3 regions of the Pseudomonas macauensis genome follow, and region 2 is predicted to be linked to each of the others. Evidence: predicted binding sites of a transcription regulator. Region 2 holds the regulator's gene; each other region holds the start of a gene.
The links. The regulator sigma-54, encoded in region 2, starts transcription at its own class of promoters, with help from an activator protein. The targets are predictions, from matches to a motif close to ANTGGCATNNANNTTGCTNT.
Positions count from the first base shown of each region.

Region 1: glnA (glutamate--ammonia ligase) is a predicted target of sigma-54. The motif match lies at 3,372-3,391, and genes of this name have one in related genera.
Region 3: glnK (P-II family nitrogen regulator) is a predicted target of sigma-54. The motif match lies at 1,904-1,923, and genes of this name have one in related genera.

Region 1 is NZ_CP138377.1:5,520,550-5,526,376, forward strand. Features, by position in the region: gene typA (translational GTPase TypA) at 1-1,534, opposite strand, end outside; gene thiI (tRNA uracil 4-sulfurtransferase ThiI) at 1,703-3,157, opposite strand; gene glnA (glutamate--ammonia ligase) at 3,488-4,897, shown strand; gene SD196_RS25280 (mechanosensitive ion channel family protein) at 5,195-5,827, opposite strand, start outside.
Region 2 is NZ_CP138377.1:1,110,168-1,115,994, reverse strand. Features, by position in the region: gene SD196_RS05205 (KpsF/GutQ family sugar-phosphate isomerase) at 175-1,149, shown strand; gene SD196_RS05200 (KdsC family phosphatase) at 1,150-1,674, shown strand; gene lptC (LPS export ABC transporter periplasmic protein LptC) at 1,683-2,255, shown strand; gene lptA (lipopolysaccharide transport periplasmic protein LptA) at 2,242-2,778, shown strand; gene lptB (LPS export ABC transporter ATP-binding protein) at 2,778-3,503, shown strand; gene SD196_RS05180 (RNA polymerase factor sigma-54) at 3,745-5,244, shown strand; gene hpf (ribosome hibernation-promoting factor, HPF/YfiA family) at 5,323-5,631, shown strand; gene ptsN (PTS IIA-like nitrogen regulatory protein PtsN) at 5,641-5,827, shown strand, end outside.
Region 3 is NZ_CP138377.1:5,743,115-5,748,941, forward strand. Features, by position in the region: gene SD196_RS26265 (ammonium transporter) at 1-1,335, opposite strand; gene glnK (P-II family nitrogen regulator) at 1,377-1,715, opposite strand; gene SD196_RS26275 (accessory factor UbiK family protein) at 2,119-2,400, shown strand; partial or broken gene SD196_RS26280 (YifB family Mg chelatase-like AAA ATPase) at 2,440-3,288, shown strand; gene SD196_RS26285 (hypothetical protein) at 3,444-5,255, shown strand; gene SD196_RS26290 (AIPR family protein) at 5,691-5,827, shown strand, end outside.

The DNA of each region.
Region 1 (5,827 bases), 1.7 Mb from region 2:
ACAGCTTGCCGCGGTCCTGCAGGGTTTCCAGGGAGTAGGTCAGCGCGGTGCCGGTGGCCATGGAGACCAGCACGCCGTTCAGGCGGTGAGCAACGTCGCCGGCCTTGATCGGACCGTAGTGGTCGAAGGTGGAGGTCAGGATGCCGGTGCCCGAGGTCATGGTCAGGAAGGCGTTACGGAAGCCGATCAGGCCGCGAGCCGGGATCACGTATTCCAGGCGGATACGGCCCTTGCCGTCGGGGATCATGTTGGTCATATCGCCCTTGCGCAGACCCATCTGCTCCATCACCGGACCCTGGTGCTGTTCCTCGATGTCGATGGTGACGTTCTCGTAAGGCTCCTGCTTCTCGCCGTCGGCCTTCTCGATGATCACCACTTCCGGGCGGCCCACGGCCAGCTCGAAGCCTTCACGGCGCATGGTTTCGATCAGAACCGACAGGTGCAGCTCGCCACGGCCGGAGACCTTGAACTTCTCCGGGGAGTCGCCTTGCTCGACGCGCAGGGCCACGTTGTGCAGCAGCTCCTTGTCCAGACGCTCCTTGATGTTGCGGCTGGTGACGAACTTGCCTTCGCGGCCGGCGAACGGCGAGTCGTTGACCTGGAAGGTCATGCTCACGGTCGGCTGGTCGACGGTCAGCGGCGGGCGGGCTTCGACGTTCTGCGGATCGCACAGGGTGTCGGAGATGAACAGCTCGTCCATACCCGATACGCAGACGATGTCACCGGCTTCGGCTTCGGCGACTTCAACGCGCTGCAGACCGGAGTGACCCATGATCTTCAGGATGCGGCCGTTGCGCTTGGTGCCGTCGTCGCTGATGGCGACCACCGGGGTGTTGGTCTTGACCTTGCCGCGGGCGATACGGCCGATGCCGATCACGCCGAGGAAGCTGTTGTAGTCCAGCTGGGAGATCTGCATCTGGAACGGGCCGTCGACGTCGACCTGGGGAACCGGAACGTGGTCGATGATCGCCTGGAACAGCGCGTCCATGTTGTCGTCCATCTTCTCGTGGTCGAGGCCGGCGATGCCGTTCAGGGCGCTGGCGTAGACGATCGGGAAGTCCAGTTGCTCGTCGGTGGCGCCCAGGTTGTCGAACAGGTCGAAGATCTGGTCGATGACCCAGTCAGGACGCGCGCCCGGACGGTCGATCTTGTTCACCACCACGATCGGACGCAGGCCGGCCTTGAAGGCCTTCTGGGTCACGAAGCGGGTCTGCGGCATGGGGCCGTCCTGGGCGTCGACCACCAGCAGTACGGAGTCCACCATGGACATCACGCGCTCTACCTCGCCACCGAAGTCGGCGTGGCCGGGGGTGTCCACGATGTTGATGTTGTAGTCATTCCATTTGATGGCGGTGTTCTTCGCCAGAATGGTAATGCCACGCTCTTTTTCCTGGTCGTTGGAGTCCATCACGCGCTCGTTTTCCGCTTCTTTGCGGTCGAGGGTGCCGGACAGCTTCAGCAGCTTGTCAACGAGGGTGGTCTTGCCATGGTCGACGTGGGCGATGATGGCGATATTGCGCAGTTTTTCGATCACAGTGTCAGTCTCGATAGTGAATCTTCGGCTGCCTCTCTGGCAGCGGGGCCGGGCCGTGGCGCGGCGGTGCAAAAGGTCAGGGCGTGAGCCTACGCACCGAATGTGTCGGGTGGTCGATGGCGGATGCTGCCGCCGAACAGTCCGGGCTGGCGGCGTTGGTCCGCGCCTTTATTGCGGACGGTAAACACGCACATTGGTGTGCCCTTCGTTGACCAGATGGTGGGCATGCAGGCGACTCATCACGCCCTTGTCGCAGTACAGGAGGTACTGGCGGTTGGGGTCCAGTTCCTTGAACTTGCTGTTGATGGCATAGAACGGCATGGCCAGGACTTCGATGCCTTCGAGCGCCAGCGGTTCATCTTCCTGGGCATCCGGGTGGCGGATGTCCACCACGATCTGGCCGGGCAGCACCTCGTCGACCATTTCCACCGGCAGGTCCTTGCCCAGCTCGTCGATCACGCGGTCGACGGTCATCTGGGTGGAGCGCTCCAGGGCGCGGTCGAGCACGGCCATGTCGAACTTGGTTTCTTCGTGGTCGACGCGGTAGGGCTTGGCCTGGGTGGTCGGGTTCACCGAGATCACGCCGCAGTACTCAGGCATGTGCTTGGCGAACTCGGCGGTGCCGATCTTCGTCGCGGTGTCGATGATGTCCTGCTTGTGGCTGACGATCAGCGGACGCAGCACCAGGGTGTCAGTCACCCGGTCGATCACCGAGAGGTTCGGCAGGGTCTGGCTGGACACCTGGGAAATCGCCTCGCCGGTCACCAGCGCGTCCAGCTCCAGGCGCTCGGCCACCCGGCTGGCGGCGCGCAGCATCATGCGCTTGAGGGTCACGCCCATGTAGCTGTCGTCGACCTTGGTGAGAATCTCGCCGACCACTTCCTCGAAGGGCACGCTGACGAACAGCACGCGCTGGGAACGGCCGAACTTCTCCCATAGATAGTGTGCAACTTCCATCACGCCCAGTTCATGGGCACGGCCACCGAGATTGAAGAACACGAAGTGGCTGATCATGCCGCGGCGCATCATCTGGTAGGCCGCCACGGTGGAGTCGAAGCCACCGGACATCAGCACCAGCACCTGCTCCAGCGCGCCCAGCGGGTAGCCGCCTAGGCCCTCGTGCTGGGCGTGGATCACGTACAGGCGGTCATAGCGGATTTCCACCCGCACCTGCACTTCCGGGTTCTTCAGCGAGACGCCCGCCGCGCCGCACTGCTGGCGCAGGCCGCCACCGACGTAGCGCTCGACGTCGATGGAGGTGAACGGATGCTTGCCGGCGCGCTTGCAGCGCATGGAGAAGATCTTGCCCGGCAGCTTGTCGGCGAAGTGCAGCTTGCACTTCTCCAGGATGTCGTCGAAGTCGCCCAGCGGGTACTCGTGCACTTCCAGGAAGTGGCCGATGCCCGGCGTGCAGGTCAGGCGCTCGATCATCTCGCGCAGGACCTTCGGGTCGGTGACCTGGGTCTCGACGTCCAGGTTGTCCCACTCGCCTTCCACCCGCAGCTCGGGGTCGAGGTCGCGGAGCACCGTGCGAATGTTCTTCGCCAGCTGGCGGATGAAGCGCTTGCGCACCGGCCGGCTCTTGATGGTGATTTCCTGGAAGACCTTGACGATGAGTTTCATGCGGACCGGGCGATTGCCATGGGACAGAAAAAAAGGGGCAAGATTATATCCGAAATTGCTCAAGACTTGAGCAGAATTCGGAGACTTTCTTTTAGGTGCACCAAAATGGACGGACGCACCATGATGAAGCACTAAAACGGTGCACAATTACCCTGCAATTCCCGGTTACGTTAGCCAAAGCCCCGGAAATCAGCGCTTCTGCACGATTGCGGGCACTGGCACGCAACTTGCTCTCTTGTGAGGCAGGTTGCCCTGGCGGACTATCCGGCCGGCATCACCCGATACTGGGGCACAGAAAGCTCCCAGCTCTAATCCCTCCTGGAGGACAGCATGTCGTACAAGTCGCAACAACTGATCAAAGATCATGACGTGAAGTGGGTAGACCTGCGCTTCACCGACACCAAAGGCAAGCAGCAACACGTCACCATGCCGGCTCGCGACGCGCTGGACGATGACTTCTTCGAAGCCGGCAAGATGTTCGACGGCTCCTCCATCGAAGGCTGGAAAGGCATCGAAGCCTCCGACATGATCCTGCTGCCGGACGACAGCACCGCCGTGCTCGACCCGTTCACCGAAGAGCCGACCCTGATCATCGTCTGCGACATCATCGAGCCGAGCACCATGCAAGGCTACGAGCGCGACCCGCGCAACATCGCCAAGCGCGCCGAGGAATACCTGAAGTCCACCGGTATCGGCGACACCGTATTCGTAGGTCCGGAGCCGGAGTTCTTCATCTTCGACGAAGTGAAGTTCAAGTCCGACATCTCCGGCTCGATGTTCAAGATCTTCTCCGAGCAGGCCTCCTGGAACACCGACGCCGACATCGAGTCGGGCAACAAGGGCCACCGTCCGGGCGTGAAAGGCGGCTACTTCCCGGTACCGCCGGTCGACCACGACCACGAAATCCGTACCGCCATGTGTAACGCCATGGAAGAGATGGGCCTGGTCATCGAGGTTCACCACCACGAAGTGGCGACTGCCGGCCAGAACGAAATCGGCGTGAAGTTCAACACCCTGGTTGCCAAGGCTGACGAAGTTCAGACCCTGAAGTACTGCATCCACAACGTGGCCGATGCCTACGGCAAGACCGTGACCTTCATGCCGAAGCCGCTGTACGGCGACAACGGCTCGGGCATGCACGTTCACATGTCCATCTCCAAGGATGGCAAGAACACCTTCGCTGGCGAAGGCTATGCCGGCCTGTCCGACACCGCCCTGTACTTCATCGGCGGCATCATCAAGCACGGCAAGGCCCTGAACGGCTTCACCAACCCGGCCACCAACTCCTACAAGCGTCTGGTTCCGGGCTTCGAAGCACCGGTCATGCTGGCCTACTCGGCCCGCAACCGCTCCGCCTCGATCCGTATTCCGTACGTATCCAGCCCGAAAGCCCGCCGTATCGAAGCGCGCTTCCCGGACCCGGCTGCCAACCCCTACCTGTGCTTCGCCGCTCTGCTGATGGCCGGCCTGGACGGCATCCAGAACAAGATTCACCCCGGCGATGCCGCCGACAAGAACCTGTACGACCTGCCGCCGGAAGAGGCGAAGGAAATCCCGCAGGTTTGCGGCAGCCTGAAAGAGGCGCTGGAAGAACTCGACAAGGGCCGTGCGTTCCTGACCAAGGGCGGCGTGTTCACCGACGAGTTCATCGATGCCTACATCGAGCTGAAGTCGGAAGAAGAAATCAAGGTGCGCACCTTCGTGCACCCGCTGGAATACGACCTGTACTACAGCGTCTGATCCACGAGTACCTATAAATAGCGTCAGTATTAAGGCCTCCTTCGGGAGGCCTTTTTTATGGGCGGATAAAACAGCGGCTCCAGGGAAACACCAGGGCCGTGCCTGCGAACGAACTCTCCGACCGGGTCCTACCCTACGCCATACAAGCAAGCACCACGGAGCGTAGGGCATATAACGTTCGACGTTATACGCCGTCTGACCTTGGCCCCAGACCACTCCGGGGCTGGCCACGGCTCCGACGACAGGGCGCGGTGAATCGGCGTACAACCGCGAACGGCTGTACGCCCTACGGATACCTCAGATCCCGCCGTCCGCCGGCGCGCCACGCCCGTCGTCATCGTCGCGCTGCGAAGTGCGCATCCGTGAAAGCTGCACGTTCAGGCGCGGCATCGCCAGCTCCAGGCCCGCCTTGTCCAGCTTCTGGCGCAGGCGCAGGTTGAAGGCGCGCTGCACTTCCCACTGTCGGATCGGCGCGGTCTTCAGGCGGAAGCGGAGGATCGCCTGGCCGTTGTCGAAGCTCTCCACACCCTGCATCTCCAGCGCCGACCACATGGCGCGGCTGATGGTGCGGTCGCCGCGCAGGTCGCGGGTCACCTCATGGACCAGTGTCACCGCATCGTCGATCGGCATGCTGGCGGGCACCGGCCAGCGGAACATCGCGTAGCCGAACTCCCGCGAGTAGTTCTTGATGCTCTTGATCTCGCTGAACGGGATGGTATGCACCACGCCGTCCAGGTCGCGCAAGCGCACGGTGCGGATGGTCAGGCCCTCGACGGTGCCGAGGTGGCCGCCGACATCCACGTAATCGTCGATGGACAGCGAGTCCTCGATGATGATGAATAGGCCGGTGATCAGGTCCGCCACCAGCGACTGCGCGCCGAAACCGATGGCCAGGCCAATGACGCCCGCGCCTGCCAGCAGCGGGGTGAC
Region 2 (5,827 bases):
ACAGGCCGAACGGCCGCGAACTATAGCACCCCGGCAAGCCGCGCCCCAAGGCCTGCACAGGGGTCGTTAAGGCAATGTTCAGCAAAATACGCTCACATTAAGAATGTGTGTAATGAGCGTTTGGCACTTTCCCGTTATAATCTCGCCCTTCATTTCGCCCCACGCCTTTCGAACATGAGCCAGAAACACGATTTCATCCACTCGGCGCAACGCACTATCCGTCTTGAGCGCGACGCCGTGGACTCACTGCTGGCGCGCATCGGCGCGAACTTCACCCAGGCCTGCGAGCTGCTGCTGGCCTGCACCGGTCGCGTGGTAGTGGTCGGCATGGGCAAGTCCGGGCACGTCGGCAACAAGATCGCCGCCACCCTGGCCAGCACCGGCACACCGGCATTCTTCGTCCACCCGGCTGAAGCCAGCCATGGCGACATGGGTATGATCACCCGTGACGACGTGGTCATCGCGCTGTCCAACTCCGGCTCGACCGCTGAAATCGTCACCCTGCTGCCCCTGATCAAACGCCTGGGCATCACCCTGATCAGCATGACCGGGAACCCCGAGTCGCCGCTGGCCAAGGCCGCGGTGGTCAACCTGGACGCCAGCGTCGAGCAGGAAGCCTGCCCGCTGAACCTCGCCCCCACTTCGTCGACCACGGTGTCGCTGGTGCTCGGCGACGCCCTGGCCATCGCCCTGCTGGAAGCCCGCGGCTTTACCGCCGAGGACTTCGCCTTCTCGCACCCCGGTGGTGCGCTGGGCCGCCGCCTGCTGCTCAAGGTCGAGAACGTGATGCACGTCGGCGAGGAGCTGCCCCAGGTGCTGCAGGGCACCTCGCTCAGCGGCGCGCTGCTGGAAATGACCCGCAAGGGCCTGGGCATGACCATCGTCCTCAACGATGCGGGCACGCTGGCCGGCATCTTTACCGACGGCGACCTGCGCCGCACCCTGGACAAGGGTCTGGACGTGCGCCAGGTGAGCATCGACCAGGTCATGACCGTCCACGGCAAGACCGCGCGTCCCGACATGCTGGCCGCCGAAGCCTTGAAAATCATGGATGACCACAAGATCAGCGTCCTCGTCGTGGTCGATGAGGAGGATCGTCCGGTGGGCGTCCTGCACATCCACGACCTGACCCGCGCGGGAGTGATCTGAATGAGCGCCGACCTGCTGCAGCGCGCCAAGGCCGTTCGCCTGGCGGTCTTCGACGTCGACGGCGTGCTGACCGACGGCAAGCTCTACTTCCTGCCCGACGGCGGCGAATTCAAGACCTTCAATACCCTGGACGGCCATGGCATCAAGATGCTCATGGCCTCCGGCGTGCGCACCGCGATCATCACCGGCCGCTCGAGCCCGGTGGTCGAGCGCCGAGCCAAGAACCTGGGCATCACCCACCTGTTCCAGGGCCGTGAAGACAAGCTGGTCGCCCTCGACGAACTGCTCGCCGAACTCGGTCTAGGCTATGAGGAAGTCGCCTACCTGGGTGACGACCTGCCCGACCTGCCCGCCATTCGCCGCGCCGGCCTGGGCATGGCAGTGGCCAGCGCCGACCCGTTCGTCCGCCAGCACGCCGATGGTGTCACCCAGGCACGTGGCGGCGAAGGTGCGGCCCGCGAGTTCTGCGAGCTGATCCTGCGCGCCCAGGGCAATCTCGAAGCTGCCCAGAACGCGTACCTCTAGAGCTGAACATGCCCAAGACACTCCGCCAGAAGCTGTTGCTCGCCCTGATCGCCGTCCTGCTGATTGCACTCGGCTACTACTGGAACGTCCGCCTGGACTTCAACGAGCGCCAGTTCAAGTCGCAGACCAACGACGCCATCGATTTCTACGCGGTCAACGCCCACAGCGTGCAGTACCGCGTCGACGGTACGCTCGCCTACGAGATGACCGCAGACAAATTGGAACACCTGAAAGCGACCGACGTGACCATGGTCACCACGCCGGACCTGTACTTCTACCGCGTACAGGAACCGCAGCCGTGGCATGTCCAGAGCGTTCGCGCCGAAGTCGGCCCCGAGGGCAAGCAGGTCGAGTTGATCGACGACGTGCGCGTGGCGCGCACCGATGCGCAACAGCGCACGCTGCTGCTCAACACGAGCCGGATGACGGTGTTCCCGGACAAGGACTATGCGCAGACTGACCAGCCCGTGAAAATCACCGAACCCAACGGTGTGACCACGGCTGTTGGAATGAAAGCGTATCTGAAAGACAGCCGGATGCTCCTGCTGTCCAACGTAAGAGGTCAGCATGAGGCTCGTTAACACCCTCCCCCTTCTCCTCAGCCTCGCCGCCGCCATCGGCAGCTCCGCCGCATGGGCCCTTCCCACCGACCGGGAACAGCCCATCCGCGTCCAGGCCGACAGCGCCGAACTGGACGACAAGCAAGGCGTTGCCGTCTACCGCGGTGACGTGGTGGTGACCCAGGGCAGCATGAAGCTGACCGGCAACACTGTCACGCTCAAGCAGAACAAGAACGGCGATATCGAGGTCGTGACCTCGGTGGGCAAGCCCGCCTACTTCGAGCAGAAGCCTTCGCCGGAGAAAGAGATCACCAAGGCCTATGGCCTGACGATCCAGTATTTCGTCACCCAGAACCGCGTCGTACTGATCGACCAGGCCAAGGTGATCCAGGAAGGCAACACCTTCGAAGGCGAGAAGATCGTCTATGACACCCAGCGCCAGATCGTCAACGCAGGCCGCGCCACTGGCGCCCAGGTGACCACGCCACGCCCGCGTATCGACATGGTCATCCAGCCCAAGAAAAAGCAGGATCAAGCGCAGTAATGGCTACGCTCACCGCCCAGCACCTCGCCAAGAGCTACAAAAGCCGGCAAGTGGTCCGCGATGTCAGCATGAGCATCGACAGCGGACAGATCGTCGGCCTGCTCGGCCCCAACGGAGCGGGCAAGACCACCTGCTTCTACATGATCGTAGGCCTGGTCCGTGCCGACCAGGGTGTGGTCCGTATCGACAACCAGGACGTGACCCACCTGCCCATGCACGGCCGCGCCCGTGCCGGTATCGGCTACCTGCCGCAGGAAGCCTCGATCTTCCGCAAGCTATCGGTGGCCGACAACATCAGCGCGATCCTCGAAACCCGCAGCGACCTGGATCGCAGCGGCCGCCAGGAAGCCCTGGAGGGCCTGCTCGAGGAATTCCACATCCACCACATCCGCGACAACCTCGGCATGAGCCTGTCCGGTGGCGAGCGGCGTCGCGTGGAAATCGCCCGCGCCCTGGCCAGTTCGCCGAAGTTCATCCTGCTGGATGAACCCTTCGCCGGCGTCGACCCGATCTCCGTCGGCGACATCAAGCAGATCATCCATCACCTCAAGGCCAAGGGTATCGGTGTACTGATCACCGACCACAACGTCCGCGAGACGCTGGATATCTGCGAAACCGCCTACATCGTCAACGACGGTCAACTGATCGCCGAAGGCAGCGCCGAGACCATCCTCGCCAACGATCTGGTGAAGGAAGTCTATCTGGGTCACGAGTTCCGCCTCTGACCCAGCGGCCGCCCTCCAGGCGGCGCCTCGCCTCCCCCGCTAACGGCCCGGACCTGCATCCGGCGCCGCGTGTCGGGCCGCCTCGAAATCGCCCGATAATCAGGTTGTAACGAAAGGTCGACAGACCCTAGGCAAAGCGTCCAGACTCAGGCATATAATTTGCTTCCTCGCGGCGCCCCGGCGTCCGTAGTCGTGGATATGGCGCTTGCTGCGCCAGCGAACAAGGTGCCTAGTTCCAGCCATGAAACCATCGCTCGTCCTCAAGATGGGCCAGCAGCTGACGATGACTCCGCAGCTGCAACAGGCCATCCGACTGCTCCAGCTCTCCACGCTGGACCTGCAGCAGGAAATCCAGGAAGCCCTGGAGTCCAACCCCATGCTGGAGCGCCAGGAAGACGGCGAGGACTACGACAACAGCGACCCCATGGCCGATGGCGCCGAGTCCGCCCCCACCGCCAGCAGCAACACCCAGGACAACTATCAGGAAAGCACCACGCCCACTGCCGACAGCCTCGACGAGGACCAGTGGGCCGAGCGCATTCCCAGCGAGCTGCCGGTCGATACCGCCTGGGAAGACATCTACCAGACCAGCGCCAGCAGCCTGCCCGCCAGCGACGATGAGGAGTGGGACTTCACCGCCCGCACCTCCGCCGGTGAAAGCCTGCAGAGCCACCTGCTCTGGCAGCTCAACCTGGCCCCGATGTCCGACACCGACCGCCTGATCGGCCTGAGCATCATCGACGGCATCAACAACGACGGTTACCTCGAAGAATCCCTCGACGACATCCTCGCCTCCATCGATCCCGAACTGGGCGTGGAGATGGACGAAGTGGAAGTCGTCCTGCGCCGCGTGCAGCAGATGGAGCCCGCCGGCGTTGGCGCGCGCAACCTGCGCGAATGCCTGCTGCTGCAGCTGCGCCAGATGCCGGCCAACACCTACCTGCTGAACGAAGCCCAGAAGCTGGTCTCCGACCACCTCGACCTGCTCGGCAGCCGCGACTACAGCCAGCTGATGCGGCGCATGAAGCTCAAGGAAGACGAGCTGCGCGAAACCATCGAGCTGATCCAGTCGCTGCACCCGCGTCCCGGCTCGCAGATCGAGTCCGGCGAGGCCGAGTACGTGGTGCCGGATGTCATCGTCCGGAAGCATAACGAACGCTGGCTGGTGGAACTGAACCAGGAAGCGGTGCCGCGCCTGCGGGTCAATTCGCAGTACGCAGGCCTGGTGCGCCGCGCCGACTCCAGCGCCGACAACACCTTCATGCGCAACCAGCTGCAGGAAGCGCGCTGGTTCATCAAGAGCCTGCAGAGCCGCAACGAGACGCTGATGAAGGTGGCGACCCAGATCGTCGAGCACCAGCGTGGTTTCCTCGAATACGGCGAGGAAGCGATGAAGCCGCTGGTCCTGCACGACATCGCCGAAGCCGTGGGCATGCACGAGTCGACCATCTCGCGCGTCACCACGCAGAAATTCATGCACACCCCGCGTGGCATCTTCGAGCTGAAGTACTTCTTCTCCAGCCACGTCAGCACCTCCGAGGGCGGCGAATGCTCGTCCACCGCCATCCGCGCGATCATCAAGAAACTGGTCGCGGCGGAAAGTCCGAAAAAGCCATTGAGCGACAGCAAGATCGCTGGTTTACTGGAGGCACAGGGCATTCAAGTGGCACGTCGCACCGTCGCCAAGTACCGGGAGTCCTTAGGGATTGCTCCCTCCAGCGAACGCAAGCGACTGGTATGACGTTGATCCACGCCAAAGTGTTCCGGCGGCAGGCCACCTAACCTGCCACTTACACACGGGCAATAAGGAGAAAGCGGTATGCAAGTCAACATCAGTGGACATCAACTGGATGTGACCGACGCCCTGCGCGACTATGTCGGCGAAAAACTCGGACGACTGGAGCGCCACTTCGACAAGATCACCAATGTTCAGGTCATCATGGAGGTCGAGAAGCTAAAGCAGAAAATCGAAGCCACCCTGCACATCGCAGGTGGCGAAGTAGTGGCCTGTGCCGAACATGAAGACATGTATGCGGCCATCGACCTGCTCACTGACAAGCTCGACCGCCAACTGATCAAGCACAAGGAAAAATACCTCGAACGCCAGCAGGGAGTTGGTGTTCGTTAACCCCTCCCTATGATTCGACTTGAGCAAATCCTGACCCCCGGCCGTTCCCTGGTGAACGTGCCGGGCGGCAGCAAAAAACGCGTCCTTGAACAAATCGCAAACCTGGTAGCTCGCGAGCTGCCAGGTTTCGACGCGCAAGACATCTTTGAAAATCTGGTGGCCCGGGAACGCCTGGGCTCCACTGGTTTCGGCAATG
Region 3 (5,827 bases), 1.4 Mb from region 2:
TTACAGGTTGTAGCCGCGCTCGTTGTGCAGGGAGAGGTCCAGACCCATGGTTTCCTCTTCCTCGCTGACGCGCAGGCCCATGAGCAGGTCCAGCACCTTGAGGATCACGAAGCTGACGATCGCGGTGTAGACGATGGTGAAGGCCACACCCTTGAACTGGATGAACAGCTGGGCGCCGATGTCGGTCACGGTGCCGAAGCCGCCCAGGGCAGGCGCGGCGAACACACCGGTGAGCAGGGCGCCGACGATGCCGCCGACCGCATGCACGCCGAAGGCGTCCAGGGAATCGTCGTAGCCGATGGCGCGCTTGAGGCTGGTGGCGGCGAAGAAGCAGATCACGCCGGCAGCCAGGCCGATCACGATGGCGCCCATCGGGCCGCAGGTACCGGCGGCCGGGGTAACGGCGACCAGGCCGGCAACCACGCCGGAGGCGATGCCCAGGGCGCTCGGCTTACCGTGGGTGATCCACTCGGCGAACATCCAGCCCAGGGCAGCGGCGGCGGTGGCGATCTGGGTGACCAGCATGGCCATGCCGGCAGTGCCGTTGGCGGCAGCAGCGGAACCGGCGTTGAAGCCGAACCAGCCCACCCACAGCAGCGCCGCGCCGACCAGGGTGTAGCCCAGGTTGTGCGGTGCCATGGCGGCATTCGGGTAGCCCTTGCGCTTGCCCATCACCAGAGCGGCGACCAGGCCCGCGACACCGGCGTTGATGTGCACCACGGTGCCACCGGCGAAGTCCAGCACGCCCCAGTCCCACAGCAGACCGCCGTCACCGCTCCACACCATGTGGGCGATCGGCGCGTAGACCAGGGTGAACCACAGCGCGGTGAAGATCAGCAGGGCGGAGAACTTCATGCGCTCGGCGAAGGCACCGACGATCAGCGCCGGGGTGATGATCGCGAAGGTCATCTGGAACATCACGAACACGCTTTCGGGGAACAGCGCGGCGGCGGACGTCAGACCGGTGTTGGTCAGGCCGCTGAGGAAGGCCTTGTCCAGGCCACCGACGAAGGAGGCGAAGTTGACCACGCCCTTTTCCATGCCGACGGTGTCGAAGGCCAGGCTGTAGCCGTAGACGACCCAGAGGATGCTGATCAGCGCGGTGATCGCGAAGCACTGCATCATGATCGACAGGACGTTCTTGGCGCGCACCATGCCGCCGTAGAACAGGGCCAGACCGGGGATGGTCATCAGCAGCACCAGCGCGCTGGAAATCAGCATCCAGGCGGTGTCACCGCTGTTCAGGACGGGGGCCGCGGCTTCGTCAGCCAGGGCCAGTCCGGGCATTGCGAGAGGCAATAGGGCGCCTAGCCCTGCGTATTTGCGCAGAGTCATTGTTGTTTCTCCTGGGGCGTGGGGTTCGGTGTGGGCTTGGCTTAGATCGCGTCGGTGCCGGTTTCGCCGGTACGGATACGAATGGCCTGTTCCAGGTTTACGACAAAGATCTTGCCGTCACCGATTTTCCCGGTGTTGGCGGCCTTGGTGATGGCTTCGATAACACGATCCAGTTGGTCATCGGCGATGGCGACGTCGATCTTCACCTTGGGCAGGAAGTCGACGACGTATTCCGCGCCACGGTACAGCTCGGTGTGGCCCTTCTGCCGGCCGAAGCCCTTGACTTCGGTCACAGTGATGCCCTGCACGCCGATCTCGGACAGCGACTCACGAACGTCGTCCAGCTTGAACGGCTTGATGATGGCTGTGACTAGCTTCATGTAACTCTCTCCCGTGTTTTGGTGGACCCGCCCCAGGAAGAACGAACCCGGGGACAAGTCTAAGCGCAGTGTCTGGCTTTTGTAATGCGCCGGCCGCCCTACCTCAGCACTCCGACTGCCTTGATCGAAGCAATCCACCGCCTCGCCTGCAGCACCGGAACTGCATCGGTGCACGCCATGCATGCCCCAAAGCATGAACCTTGCCAGCTCGGTGAAATGCCCGTGCTTTCAGCCACTTGCTGGAAGTCCGGGGCTTCTGGCCAATCGCCAGTGGCCATCGGGCGCACCGAAAGCGCGCACGCGCAGCGGGCATACTGCTCAAAAAGCGTGCAATCCCCCGCCCCGCTGCCAGTGCTGGCTGCGTGATAGACTGCGCTCTGATTCAATCCGGAACCCATGAACCATGCTGCCGCCCAAAGCCTTCCTCGATGCCATCAGCCAACAAGCCGGACGCCTGTTCGGCGGCGAATCGCCCCTGCCGAAGGCCGAGCTGGAAGCCCAGTTCAAGGTTCTGATGCAGAGCGCCTTCAGCAAGCTCGACCTGGTCAGCCGTGACGAGTTCGACAGCCAGATGGTGGTACTCGCCCGCACCCGCGCCCGCCTCGAAGCACTGGAAGCCAAGGTCGCGGAAATGGAAGCCAAGCTCTCGCCGCCCGCCGAGGCCCCGGCCGAACACGCCGAATAAGCCCCACCGGCGGGGCGGCATGTGATCAAGGAGTGATCCATGTCCCTCGCCATCGTCCACAGCCGCGCCCAGGTCGGCGTCGAAGCGCCCGGCGTTACCGTCGAGGCGCACCTGGCCAACGGCCTGCCGTCGCTGACCCTGGTCGGCCTGCCCGAAGGCGCGGTGAAAGAGAGCAAGGACCGCGTGCGCAGCGCCCTGCTCAACTCAGGTTTCGACTTCCCCGCCCGCCGTATCACCCTCAATCTTGCCCCGGCTGATCTGCCGAAAGATGGCGGGCGCTTCGACCTGGCCATCGCCCTGGGCATCCTCGCCGCCAGCGGACAGCTCGCCGATGCCGGTGGCCTGGATGACCTGGAATGCCTGGGCGAACTGGCGCTCTCCGGCACCCTGCGTCCGGTGCCGGGCGTGTTGCCCGCCGCCCTGGCCGCCCGCGCCGCCGGGCGGGCGCTGGTGGTGCCGAAGGAGAATGCCGAGGAAGCCAGCCTCGCCAGTGGGCTGACGGTCTATGCGGTCGGCCATCTGCTGGAGCTGGCCGCGCACTTCAGCGGCCAGGAACGCCTGCGGCCCTACGAGGCGAACGGCCTGCTGCGCAGCACGCCGCCCTACCCCGACCTGGCCGACGTACAGGGCCAGACAGCCGCCAAGCGCGCCCTGCTGGTGGCTGCAGCCGGCGCGCACAACCTGTTGCTCAGCGGCCCGCCCGGCACCGGCAAGACACTGCTGGCCAGCCGCCTGCCCGGCCTGATGCCGCCGCTGGATGAAGACGAGGCCTTGCAGGTGGCGGCGATCCATTCCGTGGCCGGTCGCGGGCCGCTGACCCACTGGCCGCAGCGGCCCTTCCGCCAACCGCACCATACGGCGTCAGCGCCAGCGCTGGTCGGTGGCGGCTGAGGCAACAAGAAATAATTGGGAAAATAAAGAATATTCTGAGACAGATTTAGCACTATCTCGCCCGACTAAAACACTTCCGTTGGCGCGCCGTCCCCTCGTATGATTTGAGAGAGCCTTTTCCTTCGCAGTGGCCCTAGCACAGGGAATCCGCGGTGCCGCACGTACTCAAGCGCGTCAAATACTACCCCTCTCCATCTCGGAGCAGGACCTACGAGCTGGACCTTGAATTACCTCCTGGCGACTGGCTTGTCTGGTGGTACAGCTCACTGGTTCGCAACACGAGCGACAACACAGTCCCGCTGGTGAACGTCATTTTTCGGCGTCTCGACGGTGACACCCTCACTGACACGTTCGATAAGCGTGAAATCGCGCTGAGCCGCCTGTGTTTCTATCAACCTGGCCTGATATTGGTTGATAACAAAGTGGCTGAAAGAGTCGTCTACGAGACCGCTTGGTTTGATGTGAGCTTTTCCTTCGAGGGGTCTCACTGGAGCTTCCGGACTGCGAAGGACTTGGGGCTATGCCAGGAGAACAGCCCTTACCCCCTGCCTCCCAAGTGTCATGGCGACTGGGCTATCGAATTCTCGATGGGCAAGAAACGCCTGCAATTGAACTGCATAGAACTCCTCGTCCGGGGTTACTCCAGGGGGTCAGAAATTCCGAGGATCCTCACCACTTACGGTTGGTCTGAGGCAAAAGCCCGGCTTTTCTCAAAGGACACACCTCCTGACGAGCTCATTCCCAAGAAAAAGCCACTAACTGGCAACGAAAAGTGGATCGTTTACCCCCACAAGGACATGAAGAAGGACGACGACCTCCTTCTAGCCCATCTGGCAAACGATGAGCCGTATGGGGCGACTTCGGCGCGACTCCTACATGCCCAGCTCAATAACGACAAATTCAAGTCGGGCTACTCCCAACAACTGCAGGTTCGCCCCTGGTTTAACAGCGCGACGAAGCTGAGATGCCGCGGCTTTTGGAACAGCGATGGCAAAAGCTTCCTGTGCACCGAATTGGTGGGGATGCAGATGCCATCGGGACTCCCGATTGAGGTCAGGAGAGATAAGGCTGAGCAGGTCGAAGGAGCCACTGAAGATCTGCTGGCGGGGGAAGGCAGCCGTTTGACTCCAGATGAGCTCGATTCGCTAGCTCTTACGGATCGGTCACAGCCGCGAAGCTCCTATCCACGCGAAGAAATCGAAGACGACTCCTTCGAAGTTTTGGGCGACAGATGCGTGGAGAGGGTCAAGGTCGCGAAGCCATACGAGCGACGGAAGTCGACTCCCAAGGATGAGGTACCGCCAGAGAAATACAGCACCGGAGATCCTCAGGGCCAACGCGACCAGACGACAGGAAAGGTTGTCATGGCCACAAGAGAGCTCGGCGTTAACTCACAAGGCGTTCTGCAGGAGATGTGGAAGTCCTTCAAGCGCCTGCAGGAGGCTAAGCAGATCGAAACGGTAGGATGGTTCCTACCTCCCGAGCACATTCGCCGCACCGACCCGCCAACATGTGTCTTGTTTTCTGATGAAGGCAGGACTTCCGACCAGACGAAATGGTTGAGCTTGAAGGACGGTAGCGCCAGGGGAATGCTTGCGCTGATTGTTATCGTCGCCGGAGATAAATACTTGGTCGTAGAAATCCAGCGCGACCAGCAGCAGAGAAAAGGACGACTAGTGGAAGAGTCGTTCTGCGGCTTCATTTGCCCCATTGCAGACTCAAACGAGGCAGGCGAAACCATCGCCTTCCTCGATGCAGAGCTTCCCCGCTGCGAAGGAAAATCCTCACGCCTCGAGAACATCCTTCCCCCCGACATACGCACTTTTGAGCACCGTCCATCCAGTGACAAGGAGGCGTGGTACGACGCAACTGCAGTCCTGGCTCTCCAGAAAGTGGGAGTAAAGGTGAAGCGCCACCCTCGAAGAGAGCAGGCGACTCGTTGCACCACAATAGTGCAACCCTAAATGCGGAATTGCACTCCACCTGACCATCCGCTTGCATTCGACCTGACCGGTCATTTTCATGCGCTCTGACCACAAATTGCATCGGATATGACCAGCATGCTTTGTAAACATGATGGGTAGAGAACGGCCAAAAGGGCTCATAACTATCTAGAAAGTTTGGACGATGTAAACGGCAGGCCTCGGAATGGCTGTAGCCTTGATCTAGCGCCAAGGCTACAGCCTCGCGTTTGAAATCCGAGAAAAACGCACGCCGTTGTTTGCTCCTCAGGCAACCTTGGGTAGCGAGAGCTTGCTCCTGAATCAGCGTTCGGCATCAGTAGATTAATGCAATTCGGCATGACATGATTGTCAATCTCCGCCAGAAATTTTCTGCTCCAATTTCCAGAAAACGTGACTCACGACCAAACTTAAATTTTATGCAAACAAGGAAAGTTCATGGAATATAAAAATCTTAACCACAGCGCTTTCTCTGAGCGCGAGCTTAAATCTTATGAAAAGCGGGCTCCTGATTTCTCCGGTCGATTTGTCAGATGGTTTTTAGAGAACATTTATCGTCTGGATGAGGTTAGCGC